One region of the Kitasatospora sp. NPDC057940 genome, then DNA from elsewhere that is predicted to be linked to it. Evidence: riboswitches for the same ligand, from Rfam matches in the RefSeq annotation. Region 1 holds a riboswitch; the other holds the start of a gene.
What was found. Region 1 has a riboswitch for magnesium ahead of ACFVTF_RS11580 (NRAMP family divalent metal transporter). Riboswitches for the same ligand answer to the same signal wherever they lie in the genome.
Positions count from the first base shown of each region.

Region 2: linked by a shared signal. The riboswitch ahead of ACFVTF_RS37265 (NRAMP family divalent metal transporter) and the one ahead of ACFVTF_RS11580 (NRAMP family divalent metal transporter) in region 1 are both predicted to bind magnesium.

Region 1 covers NZ_JBHVPH010000005.1:281,274-290,801, forward strand. The annotation lists gene ACFVTF_RS11550 (FtsX-like permease family protein) at 1-556, opposite strand, end outside; gene ACFVTF_RS11555 (ABC transporter ATP-binding protein) at 553-1,257, opposite strand; gene ACFVTF_RS11560 (PadR family transcriptional regulator) at 1,254-1,778, opposite strand; gene ACFVTF_RS11565 (hypothetical protein) at 2,312-2,980, shown strand; gene ACFVTF_RS11570 (YoaK family protein) at 3,023-3,700, opposite strand; gene ACFVTF_RS11575 (MgtC/SapB family protein) at 3,760-4,494, opposite strand; gene ACFVTF_RS11580 (NRAMP family divalent metal transporter) at 4,615-6,264, opposite strand; M-box (ykoK) riboswitch at 6,625-6,801, opposite strand; gene ACFVTF_RS11585 (ABC transporter ATP-binding protein) at 6,939-7,835, shown strand; gene ACFVTF_RS11590 (FtsX-like permease family protein) at 7,832-9,528, shown strand, end outside.
Region 2 covers NZ_JBHVPH010000049.1:19,076-28,603, forward strand. The annotation lists gene ACFVTF_RS37225 (ArsR/SmtB family transcription factor) at 158-574, shown strand; gene ACFVTF_RS37230 (nitrate/sulfonate/bicarbonate ABC transporter ATP-binding protein) at 585-1,970, opposite strand; gene ACFVTF_RS37235 (ABC transporter permease) at 2,004-3,761, opposite strand; gene ACFVTF_RS37240 (glyoxalase) at 4,050-4,415, opposite strand; gene ACFVTF_RS37245 (hypothetical protein) at 4,412-4,873, opposite strand; gene ACFVTF_RS37250 (winged helix-turn-helix domain-containing protein) at 4,945-5,352, opposite strand; gene ACFVTF_RS37255 (hypothetical protein) at 5,431-5,691, opposite strand; gene ACFVTF_RS37260 (hypothetical protein) at 5,766-6,038, opposite strand; gene ACFVTF_RS37265 (NRAMP family divalent metal transporter) at 6,134-7,783, opposite strand; M-box (ykoK) riboswitch at 8,112-8,289, opposite strand; gene ACFVTF_RS37270 (YhgE/Pip domain-containing protein) at 8,502-9,528, shown strand, end outside.

The DNA.
Region 1 (9,528 bases):
CGCCGTTCCCGCACTCGGGCCGGGTGGTGGCGATGGTGGTCACGGCGACGGCCCGGGGCGCGGCCTCGACCTCGCCGACCGTCCGGCCGACGACCACGGCCAGCGTGTCCGGGGAGGGCATCGCCGAGTCGTTCAGGGTGCCGGCCATCCGGCCCGGGAAGCGGTCGCCGAGCTCGACGGCCGGGACGGTGCGCAGCAGCGCGGCCAGCGCCGGGGAGGCGTAGTACTCGCCGGGGGCCGGCAGCCGGTCGAGCCCCGGCGGGACGGGCGAGGTCGGCCCGGTCGCGGCGACGTCGATCTCGCGGATCTCCGAGCCGTCGTAGTAGTCGTTGTGGGGCCGCCACCACAGCGGGTCGACCTGCGCGCTCTCGGTCCGGCTCCGGGCCCCGGAGTCGAGCCAGACCTGGCGCTGGTTGGCGCGGTCGATCGCGTTCATGCTGGCGAGCGTGGACAGCAGCAGCCCGACCCCGATCGCCACCGCCGCCGCGATCATCAGCAGTCGGGCGACCGCCTCCCGGCCGCCGCTGACCGCCAGCCGGAGCGAGAACCGGATCACGGGGCCACCGACCCGGCTCCGGCACCGGCACCGGCGGAGAGCGTTCGGGCCTGGCCGTCGCGGACGATCGCCTCGCGGTCGGCGTAGGCGGCCACCCGCGGCTCGTGGGTGACCAGGATGACGGTGGTGCCCTGCTCCCGGGCCGAGCCGACCATCAGTTCCATCACCTGCTCGCCGGTCAGCGAGTCCAGCGCGCCGGTCGGCTCGTCGGCGAACAGCACCTGCGGCCGGGCCACCAGGCCCCGGGCCAGCGCCACGCGCTGCGCCTGACCACCCGACAGTTCGCCGGAGCGGCGCCGCTCCATGCCGTCCAGGCCGAGCCGGGAGAACCACGGCCGGGCCTGCGCCAGCGCCTCCGCGCGGCGCACGCCGTTCAGCAGCAGCGGCAGCGCCACGTTCTCCTCCGCCGTCAACTCCGGGACGAGCTGGCCGAACTGGAAGACGAAGCCGAACTTGTCGCGGCGCAGGGCGCTGCGCCCCGCCTCGTTCAGGGTGTCCAGGCGCCGCCCGTCGAACAGCACCTCGCCCGCGTCGGGCACCAGGATGCCGGCCAGGCAGTGCAGTAACGTCGACTTCCCCGAGCCGCTCGGGCCCATGACGGCGAGCACCTCGCCGGCCTCGACGGACAGGCTCGCCCCGCGCAGGGCGGGGGTTTCGCCGAAGGACAGGGTGACGTCGCGGGCCTCGATCACGGCGGTCATGAGCGCACCGCCTCGGCCAGCGCGTCCAGGCGGGCGGCGGTGAGGTCGATCCAGCGCAGGTCGGCGTCCAGGTGGAACAGGCCGTGGTCGGCGAGCAGGGCGTCCACCAGGGCGCCGGTGCGGCGCAGTTCGGTGAGTTCGCGCATCCGGCGCAGGTGGGCGGCGCGCTGGGTGTCCAGGTACTCCTCGGCGTCGCGGCCCAGCATCAGGGCCAGTACCACCTTGGTGAACAGCACGCTCTGCAGGTTGGGTTCGGGCGCGACCGGATCCCGGAGCCAGGTCTCGAACTCCGTCACCCCCGCGTCGGTGATCACGTAGCGCTTGCGTTCGGGTCCGTCGCCGGGCTCCGCCTCGCCCGCGACCACCTTGCCGTCCCGGGCCAGTCGGCCGAGGGTCGCGTACACCTGTCCGTACGGGAGGGGCTTGCCGCGGCCGAAGAGGGAGTCGTAGTCGCGCTTGAGGTCGTAGCCATGGCTCGGCTCTCGCTCCAGCAGCCCCAGCAGGGTCAAAGGAACACTCATGGGCGAGACCATACCCCACGCGTATACTCCGAGTGTATAGCTGGCGAGAATACGGTCCCTGCCTGCGGAAACATCGTCAGAACCCGGGCGAGAACCGGCCAGAGGCGAGCCAGAAGCGAGCCAGAAGCCGGTCAGGACGCGGTCGGAAGCCCGGCGGAGACACCGTCAGCCGGGTGCGGGCGGGCAGGAGGCAGCCCCACGCTCACCCCCTGCACCGCACCACGGCCCGGCACCCCCACGGTCAACCGGGCCAAGCCGTCCCCTGGCACGAAGGATGCGGCCGGACCCCAGCCTGCCCGCCCGCCCGGCCGCTGCCGAGGGCCGAACGTCCCGGGTGCGCGAAGGGGCGCCGGGCGTCCGCGTGCCCGGGCGCGACCCGGAACGCGACCGGCGCGCGGCGGCGCCGTCCGCAGGTCCCGGTGGTACGAGCCCGCACGACTCTTGTGCGCGGGCGGCCACCGGGTGGAAATTGGGTGAAGAAACCCCGCGACCCCACCAGCGCGCCGCCCCAACCCCCCTGAGGAGCCGTCGACGTGTCCAGCACACCCCGCCCCGCCCGGCCCTCGTCGCGCCCGCCGCGAACCGGCCGCCGGCTGCGGCGGGCCTTCGGTGCCCGGCACGAACCGCTGGTCCGGCCCGTCGACCGGGCCCGCGCCCGGGCCTGGCTGCTGAGCACCCTCGGGGCCCTGCTCTCCCTCGCCTTCGCCACCGGCAGCGCCCTGCTCGCCTACCACGCCACCGCACCCCAGGCCGACAGCGACCGCCTGCGCCTCCACAAGGTCGACGCCGTGGTGCTCACCCTCCCCGACCGCGGCTCCGGTGCCGGCAGCGGAGCCGGAGGGCGCTTCGGCGCCGGCTACAGCACCCGCGTCGACGCCGAGGCCGCCTGGACCTACCCCGACGGCCAGCCGCACACCGGCACCGTCCAGGCCCCCCGTACCGCCGTCACCGGCACCGTCGTCCCCGTCTGGGTCGACCCCGCCGGCGCCCTCTCCTCGCCCCCGACCAACCGCGCCGCCGTCGCCGTCTCCGCCGTCTGCACCGGCGCCGGCGCCCTCCTCGCCCTCCTGGCCCTGCTCACCCTCGCGCTGCGCCTTCGCCTGCACGTCCTCGACCGCCGCGCCGACGAGGCCTGGACCCAGGGCTGGGCCCGCCTCGAACCCCTCTGGAGCGGCCGCGCCGGGCACCGCCAGGACGACTGACCCACGGGAGAGGGCCGGCGAGCGGAGGAACGCGGCGCCGGGTCAGAGCGGGTGGGTCCAGTCCGGGGCGGGACGGGCTCCGGCGGCCCGGTGGGTGAGGGCCGCGACGGCGACCAGGAGGGCCAGGGCGAGGGCCAGGGCGACGGGGACGTCGCCCTGGCGGATGAGGAGGGCCCCGACGAGGGCGCCGACGAACATCCAGACGGCGGAGGCCAGACGGCGGGGGCCGGTGCGGTCGGCGGCGAGGGCCGTGATGGTCATGGTGAGCACCGTGGTGGTCAGGTCGGGGACCTTGAGGGAGCGGACCACCGCGTTCTGGCCGCCCATGGCGAAGGCCAGCAGCCCGATGAGGCCGTAGCGGGCCGGGTCGGAGGTGTAGCCGGCCACGGCGGCCAGGGCGGTGCTCGCGGCGACGAGCACCACCTGGCCGACCACCGCCGTGGTCAGCAGCCGCCCGCGGTGGTCGGGCAGGCGTCGGGCGAGGTGGCCCCCGGCCAGGGCGCCGAGCACGAAGGCCGCGAGGGCGCTCAGCGAGGCGGTGGCGGAGAGTCCGGCGGCGCCGGCCAGGGCGAAGCCGAGGAAGACCACGTTGCCGGTCATGTTGGCGACGAAGACGTGGCCGAGCCGGAGGTAGCTGACCGCGTCCACCAGTCCGGTGACGACGGTGAGCACCAGCAGCATCGGCACCAGCGGCCCGTGCCTGGGATCGGGGGTGAGCATCGGGACCTCCTGGTCGGCCTCGTGACGGTGCCTCCGTTCTACCTCCCCCGGGCCGGCCTCTAGGCGAGCGCGGGGCGGCTCGGGTCGTCGGGTTCGTCGTCGAGGTGCCAGTGCAGGTCGCGGACGCCGGGTTCGAGGGAGAGCCGGCTGACGACCTGTTCGAGGGCCGGGGCGACCTGCCCGGTGATGGCCACGGTGGCGCGCAGGCTGGTGGCGTCGCCGCTGTCGGTGCGGCGGGCGCGCAGGCCGGTGGGGGCGAGGCCGGAGGCCGACAGGGCCTGGAGCAGCAGGGCCCGGATGTGGGTCTCGGCCTTGCGCTCGCACTCCAGGTGGACGGTGGCGCGGACGGTGGAGTCGGGGTCGCTGCCGGACTGCGGGGCGCGGTCGAGCATCCGACCGGCCGGGCGCAGGATCAGGTGGACGGCGAGGACGCCGAGCGTGCCGAGGGCGGCGAATTCGAGCTTCCCGGCGGCGGCGAGCACCCCGACGGCGGCCGAACACCACAGCGTGGCGGCGGTGTTGAGGCCGCGGACGCCGGCACCGTCGCGCAGGATGACGCCACCGCCGAGGAAGCCGATGCCGGAGACGACGTAGGAGGCGACCCGGGTGGGGCTGGCGGCGTCGCCGACGGCCTCGCTGTACAGCACGAACAGGGTGGCGCCGGCGGCGACCAGGGCGTTGGTGCGCAGGCCGGCCATCCGGGCCCGCCACTGGCGTTCGACGCCGATGAGCGCGCCGCAGGCGACCCCGGTGGCGAGCCGGACGAGGAAGTCGACGGTGGTCAGGGTGTGCACGACGGCACCTCCTTCACTGGGAGAGCGGGGAGAGCTGGAGGAGCGGGCAGAGCAGGGAGACGGACGGACGGGTGGTGGGCCGCTGCCCACCACCCGTCCGTCCGGGCTGCGGTCTGCGACTCAGTGGTTGAGCGCGGTCTGGACGATCTTGATGATGACCATCACCATCGCGACCAGCAGGTAGGCGCGCAGGGCGCCCATACCGACCTTGCGGGCGGTGGACATGACCGGCTTGCCGAGGGTGTCCAGCGGGGGCATCCGCCACTCCTCGCGGCCGGTGCGGTCGATCGGGTCCTCCTTGGTGGCGGTGCGGCCGAAGGTGAAGAAGTACCCGGCGACCAGGACGCCGGCCACGCCGCAGCCGGCCATGATCCACAGGATCGCCTGCGAGCTGATGTCGGGCCAGACCACGGCGGCGGTCAGGATCAGCGAGAGCATCACCAGGACCCCGACCACGGCGGAGGTGAAGGCGTTGGTCTTGGGCCCGTTGACCCACGGCCCCAGCACGGCCTTGTCGTTGCAGAGCAGCAGCAGGAACACCGTCGCCGAGGGCAGCAGCACACCGGCCAGCACCTGGACGAACTGCGTCATCAGGCCCTGGGTGTAGCCGGTGGACAGCAGCGTGATCACGGCGGCGACGGCGACCAGGCCGGCGTAGATCGCGTAGAAGCCCTTGGCGCCCTTGACGCCCCGGTGCAGCGAGTGCTTGATGCCGAACACGTCGCCGATGGCGTAGGCGGTGGAGAGGGAGACGGCGAAGGCGCCGATGATCGAGGCGTCCAGCAGGGCGATGGCGAACAGCACGCCCGCCAGGTGTCCGGCCTTGTCCTCGATCCCCTTGGCGACGGCGGCCGCGTCGGAGAACTGGCCGAAGCCGTCGGTGCCGGCGAAGGCCGCGGCGGTGAAGCCCATCATCGCGGCGGCGCCGATGATGACGATGGCGATCCCGATCCACAGGTCGACCTTCTCGTACTTCATGAAACGCGGCGTGATCCGCTTGTCGATGACGTACGACTGCTGGAAGAACAGCTGCCACGGGGCCACCGTGGTGCCCACGATGGAGACGATCACCAGCATCACGGCGGCCAGCTGGCCCGAGCCGCCCGGCATGCTGGGCACCACGAAGTCGTGCGCCATCTGCGAGGTCTTGGGGTGGACCATGAAGTAGATCGGCACCAGCAGCAGCGAGCCCACGCACAGTGTGACCGCGACGCGCTCGAAGCGCTGGAACGAGCCGGTGAACGCCGAGGCGATGATGATCACCGCGGCCAGCACCACCGAGGCGACCTTCGGCAGCCCGAGGTACCCGGCGGCCAGGGTGACGCCGATGAACTCGGTGACCAGCGTCAGCGCGTTCAGCAGGAACAGGTCGATGACGCTGAACGCGCCCCAGAACTTGCCGAAGCGCTCCAGGATCAGCCGGGCGTGGCCGACACCGGTGACGGCGCCCAGGCGCAGCACCATCTCCTGGTTCACGTACAGCACCGGGACGAGCATCAGCAGCGTCCACAGCAGCTGGGTGCCGTAGTTCTGCCCGGCCTGTCCGTAGGTGGAGAAGGCGCCCGCGTCGTTGTCGCCGACCATCACGATCAGGCCGGGGCCCACGATGGCGAGCAGGGTCTTGAGCCGCGCGGACAGGCCGTGGCGCGGAGTGGTGTCGTCGAGCCGGATGGTGCCGAGCGCACCCTTGATGTCGCCGACGTGGGCGTCGTCGAGCACGGCGGTGCGGGTGGTGGTGGGGACCTTCGGGTCCAGCATCACGTTGGTCATGGCAGGGCCTCCCTGCCCCCTTCCTTGAGGGGGCGACAGGGGGCACGCAGCAGCGATCCTCCCTGCGAGAGCGCACGCCTCCGGACCGCACGGCGGCGCTGAGCGGCGGCGGCCGTGAGGGCATGACGGAGCGTCAGACGTCGTGCGTCGGGGCGCGGTTGAGCGCATGACGCAGCGTCAGGTGAACGCGCGCAGGGAAGGTTGTTACCGCGTGCCAGAGGTGATCGAGAGCATGCGGGGGTAGGGGCGACTATGGCCCGGACTATCGCAGTCCATGTCTCTCGCCTCCTCCCGGTCGGGGGTGCACCGTCTGTGCACCGCATCGCGACACGGCAAGGAGCGGACCGACCCCACAGGACCGGCACACCCCAACTCGTCAGAGCTTTGGCACTCCACGGCGTGTCCAGCCTGGCCGGCCGGAAGCCACTTGGGGTCAACCCTTAACTCGGGAAGACCTGTCCTGAACCTGGGCGTCTCTCGACGTCGTCGGGTCAGTGGCCTGTGTCCGTGAAGACGCCTCACCGAACGAGGTGCCTTTCAAACCTCGTCAAGCATAGACCCTCCCCTTCACCCGGATAGCGGCGTTTCGACCGAGCTTCGACAGCTTTGTAGAAGCTTGACCAAACCCACCCCTCGACGTGCACCCCCGTCCGGCATATATAGTTCACCGACATATGCAGCTCAACAGCTCACGAGGGGGAAGTGTGTCCCACAGCGATCCGACCCGATCCGCACCCGTCCTGCACCTGGCCAACGTCACCCGGGTGCACGGGCGGGGCGCCGCCGAGGTACACGCCCTGCGCGGCGTCGAACTGGCCGTCCACCCAGGCGAGTTCGTCGCCGTCATGGGCCCGTCCGGCTCCGGGAAGTCCACCCTGCTGACCCTGGCCGGCGGACTCGACGCGCCCAGCGAGGGCGAGATCCTGGTCGAGGGCGTGGCCCTCGGCGGCCTCAGCCGCGGCCGGCTCGCCGACCTCCGGCGGCGCTCCATCGGGTACGTCTTCCAGGACTACAACCTGATCCCCGCTCTCACCGCCGCCGAGAACATCTCGCTGCCCCGCGAACTCGACGGAGTCTCCGGACGCGCCGCCCGCCGCGAGGCGCTCGCCGCCCTGGAGGAACTCGGCATCGGGGAACTCGCCGACCGCTTCCCCGACGACATGTCCGGCGGCCAGCAGCAGCGCGTCGCCATCGCCCGCGCGCTGATCGGCGAGCGCCGCCTCGTCCTCGCCGACGAGCCCACCGGCGCCCTCGACTCCGCCACCGGCGAGGCCGTGCTCGCCGTGCTGCGCGCCCGCTGCGACGCCGGCGCCGCCGCGATGATGGTCACCCACGAGGCCGCGCACGCCAGTTGGGCCGACCGGGTGGTCCACCTGAAGGACGGCGCGGTCGCCTCCGAGAGCCACGGGCGGCGCACCGGCAAGCGCCGGCTGACCGCCGAACCGCCCAGTGCCCCGGCCGACGGCTACGGCCACGCGGCCGACGGGGCCGGGCACTCGGCCACCGGCACCGGCCAGACGTCCGGCGACTTCGGCCACGCGGCCGGCGGCTTCGGCGAGGTGTCCCGATGAGACTCGGCGCCTGGAAGGTCGCCCTGCGCATCGCCCGCCGCGACGCGCTGCGCGCCAAGGGCCGCAGCGCCCTGATCGTCGCCATGATCGCGCTGCCCGTCCTCGGCGTCACCGGCGCCGACGTCGTCCACCGCAGCGGGCAGCTCACCCCGGCCGAACGGGTCGAACGGGTGCTGGGCGGGGCGGACGCCCTGGTCACGTCGCTCGCCCCCGGCCGGGCCGTCGAGCAGGCCCCGGTCGCCGAGGACGGCGCCTTCGCGGCCCAGCCCCGCCCCGGGCAGCCGCCCACGGCCGAGCAGCAGAAGGGCGCCGGCACCGACCCGGTCACCCTGGTCACCGGGCTGCTGCCGCCCGGCAGCGTGCTCACCTCCGCCCGGCAGGGCCCGGAGACCGGCGCGACCTCCCCCGAAGGCCTGGTCCGCACCCTCACCACCGAGGCCGACCTCTCCGACCCGCTCTGGCACGGCCGGCTCGACCTGGTCGACGGCCACGCCCCGGCCGGCCCGCACGAACTCGCCGCCACCCGGGCCTTCCTCGACAACGCCGGGCTGGCCGTCGGCGGCACCACCACCTTCCCGGGCCTGGAGCGGACCACCTTCACCATCACCGGCGTCGTCGAGCACCCGGACGACCTCCGCCGGGTCGAACTCGTCGCCCAGCCGGGCGCGTTGCTGAGCCGGCTCGCCAACGCCACGCCTCCCGGCAGCCCGGCCGCGGCACCGCCGGAGCCCGAACGCGGCGCCTGGCTGGTCCGGCTCCCCGCCGGGGCCACCCTCGACTGGGCCAAGGTCCAGGAGTTCAACGCCCACGGCTACACCCTCACCGCCCGCTCGGTCGCGCTCGCCCCGCCGCCGCGCGCCGCCGTCCCCTACTACCGGGACTCCTACCGCTCCTTCGGCCCCTCCGCCGACGACAACACCAAGGTCGTGGTGGCCACCGTCACCGGCATGGGCCTGCTGGAGGTCGCCCTGCTCGCCGGCCCCGCCTTCGCGGTCGGCGCCCGCCGCTCCCGCCGCCAGCTCGCGCTGCTCGGCGCCGCCGGCGGCCGGCGGACGCACGTCGGCGCGGTGGTGCTCGGCGGTGCCATCGTCCTCGGCGCGGCCGGGGCCGTGGTCGGCGTGGTCCTCGGCGGCGGCCTCGTCGCCGGGCTGCGCCCGTGGATCGAACGGGCCGGCGGCGCCCGCTTCGGGCACTTCGCCCTGCCGCCACTGGACCTGCTCGCGATCGGCGGGATCGGCCTGGTCACGGCGCTCCTCGCGGCCGCGCTGCCCGCCCGGCAGGCCGCCCGCCGCAGCGTCACCGCCGGACTCACCGACCGGGACACCGTCCAGGCCCCGAACCGCTGGGTCACCGTGCTCGGTGTGCTGCTGCTCGCCGCCGGCGCCGCCCTGGCCCTGTACGGCGCGAGCGCGCTGCAACACGGCGGCATGCCCGTCGTCGGCACCTACGACACCCGCACGCTGACCGTGCTCGGCGGCTCCGTCATCGCCGAACTCGGCCTGCTCGCCTGCACCCCCGCACTCGTCGCCCTGCTCGGCCGGCTCGCCAAGCGGCTGCCGCTCGGCCCCCGACTCGCCCTGCGCGACTCCGCCCGGCACCGCTCGCGCACCGCGCCGGCCGTCGCCGCCGTGATGGCCGCCGTGGCCGGGGCCGTCGCCATCGGCGTCTACAGCACCAGCACCGACGCCGAGAA
Region 2 (9,528 bases), on a different contig from region 1:
CCTGGCAGCCCCGGCCATCGGCCCGCTATCGACGCCCGCTGTCGACGCCCGCCGGGTAAGCCCGCCGTCGACGCCCGCAGTTGCCGCCCGCGCCCGGCCGGACGGCAGCGGATCCGGCGCCGCCGGGGCGGCGGGGCCGGCTCGGTAGGATCCTGGCATGGGTGCGCAGGAAGAGGCGTGGGACACGGACGCGGCGGAGCGGGCGGTCGCGGTGCTGAAGGCGGTCGCCGACCCGTCCCGGTACCGGCTGCTCTGGGCGCTGACCCGGCGGGAGCTGCCGGTCAGCGAACTGGCGGAGCTGCTGGGCGCGCACGTGGCGGCGACCTCGCAGCACCTGGCCAGGCTGCGGGCGGCCGGGCTGGTCGTCTCGCGTCGGGAGGGCACCCGGATCTTCTACCGGGCCGCCGAGGTGCGCGGCCTGCTGGCGGAGGCGGCGCTGATCGCCAACGACCTGCCCGGGCGCGGTGACGGCGGTGACGGCGGCGGTACCGGTCCGGCCGCCGCGACGGCCGAGCAGCCGTTCGCCCGCGCCATCCGCTCCGCCCGCCGCCGCCCGGCCACCGGCCAGGCCTGATTCCGGCGCTTCACGCGGTCTCCTCGTCGAGCCGGTACTCCCGCAGGGCGGCGTCGTAGCCGAACAGCCCGGCGTAGCGGCCCCAGTCGGTGGCGGTCTCCAGCTGCCGGTCGACCTGTTCGCTGGTGTAGTGGTGGGCGAGCAGGTCACGGAAGAAGCCGGCGTGCACGGCGGCGCCGGGGCGGCCGCGCAGGCCGTTGGTGATCAGCCGGACCAGCGGGACGTCCACCGCGGCTGCGGCGAAGATGCTCCGGGACTCCTGGACGTCGGCTCCGGCGAAGGCGGTGCCGGCCTCGGTGAGCAGCAGGTCGTCGCCGTGGATCTCGGCGAAACCGAGCAGGTCGAGGGCGTCGAGCTGGGGGAGCATGTCGTCGATGTCGAGGCCGAGTTCGTCGGCGAGGTCGGCGAGGTCGCAGCAGCCGCCGCGGTGGGCGATCATCGCGGCGAGGCCGGCGAGGCCGTCCACGCTGGCGGTGGGCAGCGGGGTGTTGGCGACGGTGCGCCGGTCGGGCCGGGCGCCGTCGGCGCGGCCGGGCAGGCGGGTCTCCTTGGGGCGTCCGGTCATGATCCGGTAGACCCGGTCGACGAGTTCGTCGAAGGCGGCGGCGTCGCGGTCGCGGGGCCGGTCGAGGTCGACCTCGACGGTCTCCCGGATGGTGCCGTACGGGCGGGAGCCGAGGACGACGATGCGGTCGGCCATCAGGACCGCCTCCTCGATGTTGTGGGTGACCAGGACGACGGCGCGGGTGGGGAACTGGCCGGACTCCCACAGTTCCAGCAGCTCGCCGCGCAGGTTCTCGGCGGTGAGGACGTCCAGCGCGGAGAAGGGCTCGTCCATCATCAGCACGTCCGGTTCGACGACCAGGGCGCGGGCGAAGCCGACGCGCTGGCGCATGCCGCCGGAGAGCTCCTTGGGGTAGGCGGACTCGAAGCCGGCCAGGCCGATCAGGTCGATGGCCTGGACGGCGGCCTCGGCGCGCTCCCGGGGCGGCACGCCGCGGGCCTCCAGCCCGAGTTCGACGTTCTGCCGGACGGTCAGCCAGGGCAGCAGCGCGAAGGTCTGGAACACCAGGGCGCTGCCCGGGTTGGCGCCGGTGAGCGGGGTGCCGCGGTAGGCGACGGTGCCGGAGCTGGGCGGGATCAGCCCGGACAGGCAGCGCAGCAGGGTGGACTTGCCGGAGCCGGAGCGGCCGAGCAGGGCGACGATCTCGCCGGCCCGGACGGTGAGGTCGATGCCGGACAGCACGGGCAGCGCGCCGTCGGCGCCGGCGTAGGCCTTGGTGAGGCCGACGGTCTCCAGCAGGATCTCGCCGTCGGCGGGGGAAGGCTCGACGGGGGAGAACACGGCGGCGGCGGGCGGCGTGGTGCGGGCGGCGCGCGGGAACGGGAAGCGCATGCGGGGACCTCCGGGGCGGGGAGCGGGCGCGGGTCAGAGCGAGTAGCGGCGCTCGGCCAGGCGGTAGAGGCGGCGCCAGAGCAGCCGGTTGAGGGCGACGACGTACAGGCTCATCACCGCCACCCCGGCGAGCAGGTGCGGGTAGTCGCCGCGCTCGGTGGCCCGCGCGATGTACGCGCCGAGGCCGGTGGCGGTGAGCGTGGTGCCGCCGAAGGTGACGACCTCGGAGACGATCGAGGCGTTCCAGGCGCCGCCGGAGGCGGTGAGGCCGCCGGTGACGTAGGCCGGGAAGATCCCGGGGATGATCAGCCGCCGCCAGCGCTGCCAGCCGCGCACGCCGAGGTCGTCCATGGCCTCGCGCAGGTCGGTGGGGATGGCCATGGCGCCGGCGATGGTGTTGAACAGGATGTACCACTGGGCGCCGAGGGCCATCAGCAGGACGCCGCCGAGGTCGATCGACAGCCCGGTCCGCAGCAGCAGCCAGACGACCAGCGGGAAGAGGAAGTTGGCCGGGAAGCTGGCGAGCACCTGCACCAGCGGCTGGGCGATCCGGGTCAGCCGGGGGGAGAAGCCGATCCGCACGCCGACCGGCACCCAGACCAGGGTGGCGACGGTCACCAGGACGACGACCCGGGCGAGCGTGGCGAGGCCGAGCAGCAGCGGTTCGCCGAACACGCCGAGGCCGGTCGCGCCGTGCAGGTAGCGGCCGAGGTCGACCAGGCCCCAGAGCACGAGGCCGCCGGCGACGGCGGCGAAGGTGGCGTCCCCGGCGCGCCGCCGCCCGGGGTCGACGGCCAGCGGGCGGTCGTCGGTGCCCAGCAGGCGCCCGGCCCGGGAGAGCGCCCGCCACCCCGGGCGCAGCAGCCGGCCGAGCAGCCCGGGCCAGTGCGAGCGGCGCAGCAGGTCCAGCACGACGGAGCGCTGCACCTCGGTGGCCTCGGACTGCTCGTTCTTGAAGCGTTCGGCCCAGGCGGTGAGCGGGCGCCAGAACAGCAGGTTGACGCCGACCACCAGGACGGCCATGGTGGCGATCGCCCAGCCGACCCGGCCGAGGTCGCCGGCGGCGATGGCCGCGCCCGCGTAGGAGCCGACCCCGGGCAGCGCGTAGCGCTGGTTGTCGACGCTGATCGCCTCGGAGGCGACCAGGAAGAACCAGCCGCCGCCGAAGCTCAGCATGCCGTTCCAGACCAGGCCGATCATGCCCGAGGGCAGTTCGACCTTCCAGAACCGCATCCACCGGGTGAAGCGGAACGAGCGGGACAGCTCGTCGAGTTCGGGCGGCAGCGAGACCAGCGAGCAGTAGAAGCCGAAGGTCATGTTCCAGGCCTGGGAGGTGAAGATGGCGAACACCGCCGCGCACTCCAGGCCCAGTACGGAGCCGGGGAACAGGGCGAGGAAGCCGGTCACCGCGACGGTCAGGAAGGCGAGCACCGGCACCGACTGGAGGATGTCCAGGGCCGGGATCAGGACCCGCTCCAGCCGGCGGCTGCGGGCCGCGGCGTAGGCGTAGCCGAAGGTGAAGACCACCGACACGGCGAGCGCGGCGAACATCCGCAGCAGCGAGCGGGCCGCGTCGTACGGCAGCCGGGCCGGGTCGGTGTCGACCGCCGCGTTCCGGCCGGTGGAGAACCGGACGGTGGTGCCCTGTCCGACCCGCAGCGCGAGGTAGAGCAGCACCAGGACGGCGGCCGCGACGAGCGCGTCCACCCAGGTCATCCGGGCCAGGCGGGCGGCCGTCCGGGACGGCAGTGAGCCCCGGGCGGTGCCCGGGGCCGGCTTCGGCAGGGTCATGGGGTGCACCTCCGGCGCGCACCCGGGGCCCCGGGGTCGGGAGAGGTGCGTGCGACGTCAGCGGGATCGGGACGAACGCCGCGTCCCCCCGGGCCGTCGCGTCAGGCGCGGGGGCGGGCGTGGGGGAGGCGGCCGGTACGGCGGCGCGTACTGGGAGGGTCTTCGCCCATGGCCGCCTCCTCCGGTGGTGTCGTCTGGTGTCGTCCCGGCCCGTCCTGCGGGCCCCGGGCAGTCTGCTCCTTCGGTACGTCCGCAGGCAAATGGATCCTGGTCCCGCCGCGCACCGGCTCAGGCGGTCTCGACGAACTCCAGCAGGTTGCCGACGGGGTCGGTGGTGTAGAAGCGGCGCCCGGGCGGCAGACTGTCGTCCCAGACCACCAGCGCGCCGAGCTCGGACAGCCGCGAGGCGAAGTCGTCGATCTCGGAGACCGCGATCCCGGGGTGGGCCTTGGTGCTGGGGCGGAAGCGCTCCTCGATGCCGAGGTAGAGCCGGACCCGGCCGCCGTCGGCGGCGAACCAGCAGCCGCCACGCTCGGTCAGCGGCCTGGGCTTGGGGATCTCGGCCATCTGCAGGACGTCGCCGTAGAAGGCCCGCAGCAGGGCCTCGCTGCCGGGGGGTGCGGAGAGCTGGACGTGGTCGAGGGCCGTGATCACTGCGGCCTCCTGTCGGGAGCGGTGTGGTGCCGGGCCGCGGTGACCAGCAGCCGGGCGGTCGGGGTGGACAGGTCGAGGTGGTGGGCGATCCACTGGGGGTCGTGCCCGTGGGTGGCGAACACCCAGGCGGTGTAGAGCCGGTTCAGGCCCGGGGCGCCGGGCGACAGCAGCAGCGGTCGGACCTGCTCCATCGGGAACCCGTCCAGGGAGCGCGCGCTGAACCACTGGGTGTCGTCCTCGTCGGGGGCGGCGGGTCGGGCGGTGCCGCGCCCGCTGCGGGCGAGCAGCAGGGCGAGGAGCAGCCCGGCCGCCGAGGCGCCGATGAGCACGCCGGAGAGGAAGAGCCGCAGCCGCCCCGGGGCGACGCCGACGGCGATCCCCTGGAGGGTGAGGAGGAGCAGGACGCCGCACAGCGCCGTCCCTCTGCTGGTCCAGGGGAACAGGGCGGTTCTGGTCACGACGGTGTCCTCCTTCGGTGGGGTGGCGGCCGGCGGGTGATCGGGCCTCGGGCGGTGCGATCGGTCGGCGGTCAGGCGACGCGGGTCAGGCGGGGGTCGTACTTGTAGCCGATCTGGCGGACGGTGGCGATCGCCTCCCGGTGGCCGGGGCCGAGCTTGCGGCGGATCCGGGCTATGTGGGTGGCGATGGTGCGGGTGTCGCCGGTGTCCGGCCGGCCCCAGACCGTCTCCATCAGCTGGCGGCGGGAGTGGACCCGCAGCGGGTTGTCGACCAGGTGCGCGAGCAGCTCGAACTCCAGGTAGGGGAGCGTCAGTTGCTGCCCGTCGACGGTGACGGTGCGCTGTTCGGGGTCCACCACCAGACCGGTGTCCGGGTCGACGGCGGGCCGGGGGTCCGGTGCGGGGCGCGGCCGCCGGGGCGGGGCGGCGGCGGTGTGGTCCGAGAAGATGGCTTCGAGCCTGGGGTAGCGCACGGCCATGGCGGATGCTCCTTCGGCGGGTCGGTGCGGGGTCGGTGCGAAGTCGGTGCGGATCCGTACGAATCGGTACGGGCCCGTTCAGCGGGCGGGGTGCCAGGGGTGCCAGGAGGCTTCCAGCCGGGCGGTGCCGTCCGGGGCCGTGACCGTCCGCCAGCTGGCCCGCAGCCGGGCGGGCCGGTCGGCGGAGGCGGCGGCCGGGGCCTGGGCCGTGACGGCGTGCAGGACGGTGCTGTCCAGCGGGCTCTCCGCCAGGCGTCGGCCCACGGCGGCGAGCGCGGCGCGCAGGCGGCCGCGGCCGGCGGACGGAAGGGAGGGGTGGAACGCGGCGACGATGGACATGGCAGGTCACCTCCGTGACGGGGCGGCGGGTGGAAGGGGCGCGCGAGGGCGCGGGTGGTGCGGTCGGCGGGGCGTCAGCCGTGCGGCCGGTGGCGGGCGGCGGCGCGGCTGAGGCGGCGCGCGGCGGCCGGCGGGAGGTCCGCGAAGTCGGCGAGCCAGTCCGGGCGGTGGCCCTGGCGGGCCAGCAGGTAGGCCAGGTGCACGCGCGGCTCGTACGCGGAGGCCCGGGTGTTGGGCGTGCCGGAGTGCGGGCAGGCGCCGGGGTCGTCGAGGCGGTAGTCCCTCTCGACGCCGTCGTGCAGGGCGAGGCGGACGCGCGGGCAGTGGTGGTGAAGGGCGGTGCGCATGGCCGTACTTCCTTCCTTCCCCGGGTGCGGGGCGGTCGAGGTTTCCGGGTCGGGGCCGGGGCGGCGGTACGGTCGGGCGCCGCCCCGGCGGCGGCTCAGTGGGCGAGCGCGGTCTGGACGATCTTGATGATGACCATCACCATCGCGACCAGCAGGTAGGCGCGCAGGGCGCCCATGCCGACCTTGCGGGCGGTGGACATGACCGGCTTGCCGAGGGTGTCCAGCGGGGGCATCCGCCACTCCTCGCGGCCGGTGCGGTCGATCGGGTCCTCCTTGGTGGCGGTGCGGCCGAAGGTGAAGAAGTACCCGGCGACCAGGACGCCGGCCACGCCGCAGCCGGCCATGATCCACAGGATCGCCTGCGAGCTGATGTCCGGCCAGACCACGGCGGCGGTCAGGATCAGCGACAGCATCACCAGGACCCCGACCACGGCGGAGGTGAAGGCGTTGGTCTTGGGCCCGTTGACCCACGGCCCCAGCACGGCCTTGTCGTTGCAGAGCAGCAGCAGGAACACCGTCGCCGAGGGCAGCAGCACACCGGCCAGCACCTGGACGAACTGCGTCATCAGGCCCTGGGTGTAGTCGGTGGACAGCAGCGTGATCGCGGCCGCCGCGACCACCAGGCCGGCGTAGATCGCGTAGAAGCCCTTGGCGCCCTTGACGCCCCGGTGCAGCGAGTGCTTGATGCCGAACACGTCGCCGATGGCGTAGGCGGTGGACAGCGACACCGCGAAGGCGCCGATGATCGAGGCGTCCAGCAGCGCGATGGCGAACAGCACGCCCACCACGTGTCCGGCCTTGTCCTCAAGGCCCTTGGCGACGGCGCCCGCGTCGGAGAACTGGCCGAAGCCGTCGGTGCCGGCGAAGGCCGCGGCGGTGAAGCCCATCATCGCGGCGGCGCCGATGATGACGATGGCGATCCCGATCCACAGGTCGACCTTCTCGTACTTCATGAAACGCGGCGTGATCCGCTTGTCGATGACGTACGACTGCTGGAAGAACAGCTGCCACGGGGCCACCGTGGTGCCCACGATGGAGACGATCACCAGCATCACGGCCGCCAGCTGGCCCGAGCCGCCCGGCATGCTCGGCACCACGAAGTCGTGCGCCATCTGCGAGGTCTTGGGGTGGACCATGAAGTAGATCGGCACCAGCAGCAGCGAGCCCACGCACAGCGTGACCGCGACGCGCTCGAAGCGCTGGAACGAGCCGGTGAACGCCGAGGCGATGATGATCACCGCGGCCAGCACCACCGAGGCGACCTTCGGCAGCCCGAGGTACCCGGCGGCCAGGGTGACGCCGATGAACTCGGTGACCAGCGTCAGCGCGTTCAGCAGGAACAGGTCGATGACGCTGAACGCGCCCCAGAACTTGCCGAAGCGCTCCAGGATCAGCCGGGCGTGGCCGACACCGGTGACGGCGCCCAGGCGCAGCACCATCTCCTGGTTCACGTACAGCACCGGGACGAGCATCAGCAGCGTCCACAGCAGCTGGGTGCCGTAGTTCTGCCCCGCCTGTCCGTAGGTGGAGAAGGCGCCCGCGTCGTTGTCGCCGACCATCACGATCAGGCCGGGGCCCACGATGGCGAGCAGGGTCTTGAGTCTTGCGGACAGGCCGTGGCGTGGTGTGGTGTCGTCGAGCCGGATGGTGCCGAGCGCACCCTTGATGTCGCCGACGTGGGCGTCGTCCAGTACCGCTGAACGCGGGGCGGGGACCTTGGAGTTGAGCGTGGCGTTGGTGGTCATGACGATCCTCCCGTGGGCCCCGGGGCAGGCGGGGCGATCGGGGGCGCACGGCGGCGATCCCCCTGCGGACGGGCGCGGCGCATCGCCACCCGGTGGTGCGGGCCCGTTCGGGCACGGCGAAGCCGGGTGGTCGAGGTGATGAACCGTCAGAGATGTTCGCAGGGAGGGTCGTTACCGCGTGCCGGGAGTGTGCGAGGACAAGCGGGGGTAGGGGCAACTGTGGCCCGGACTACTGCAATCCATGTCTCTCGCCTCCTCCCGGTCGACGCACCCCGTGGTGCGTGTGATCGACGCGGCAAGGAGTTCGCCGGCGCGCGAAGCGACCGCCGGCTCACCCCAACTCGTCAGAGCTTTGGCACTCCACGGCGTGTCCAGCCCGGTCGGGCCGGAAGCCACTTCGGATCAACCCTTAGGTCGGGAAGATCTGTCCTAACCCTGGGCGTCTCTCGACGTCGTCGGATCAGTGGCCTGTGTCCGTGAAGAAGCCTCACCGAACGAGGTGCCTTCTTCAAACCTCCAGAAGCATAGACCGCGCGGAGGCCGATACTTGCGTACTTGGTAGAACCTTTACCTTCTGTCTCCGGTCGTCCCGGCCGAGGCGAGCCGGGGTACGGCGGGGCGGATCGGGTGACGTGGGGTTTTGCCGCCGGGCCGCCACGGAACGACTTCCCACCGCATCGGCAGCAGCACCAGGTTGCGCCCGAATCCGAGGGGTGGCATGGCGTCCGCAGGCTCCCAGGACGGTCCCCGGCAGGCGCGGGCCCTCGTGCTCGCCCGCCACGCGAAGCTGTGGCTCGTTCCGAGCATTTTGTGCGGCCTGCTGGCCGTGGTGCTCTCGCTGCTCTACATGGGCGGCATCCTCAATCCGAAAGGGCACCTGCACCGGCTCCCGATCGCCCTGGTGAACGCGGATCAGGGCCCGCCGCCGCCGGGCCGGACGGAGACCCTGGGCGCGCGGCTCAGCCGGGAGATCGTCGCCGGGACGCCCGGCAGCACCGTCGACTGGCGCCAGGTCGACCAGGCCGAGGCGATGGACCAGCTCTCCACCGGGAAGGTCTACGGCGCGCTGCTCGTCCCGCAGGCGTTCACCGCCGACGTGGCGGCACTGACCACCGGCCGGGCCACCGAACGGCCCACCCTGACGGTGCTGACCAACCCCGGCCTCGGCAGCCTCGGCTCCTCACTGGCCTCCCAGATCACCCAGTCCGCCGCCCACCAGGCCTCGCTGGCACTCGGCAAGGAGCTGACCGCCGCCGTGCCGCCCACCGCCTCCGGTCCCGGGTCCGGTTCGGGCACGGGCACCAGCGCCACCGCGCGGCTGCTGCTCGCCGACCCGCTCGCCGTCACCACCCGGGTCGGCCACCCGATCGGCACCCACAGCGGGCTCGGCCTGAGCGCCTTCTACTACACCCTGCTGGCCGTGCTGACCGGCTTCATCGGCGGCAACATCATCCACAACGGCGTCGACACCGCGCTCGGCTACAGCGACAGCGAGCTCGGCCCCTGGCACACCCGGCGCCCGACCGTCCCGATCACCCGCACCCAGACCCTGTTGCTGAAGATGGTCATGACGGCCGGCATCATGCTGCTCACCACCACCCTGGTGATGCTCTGCTCGGTCACCGTGCTCGGCATGGACGCCCCGCACCAGGGGCTGCTCTGGGTCTTCGCCTACTGCGCCAGCCTCGCCGTCGGCCTCGGGGTGCAGGCGATCAACGCGGCGTTCGGCGGGATCGGGCAGCTGG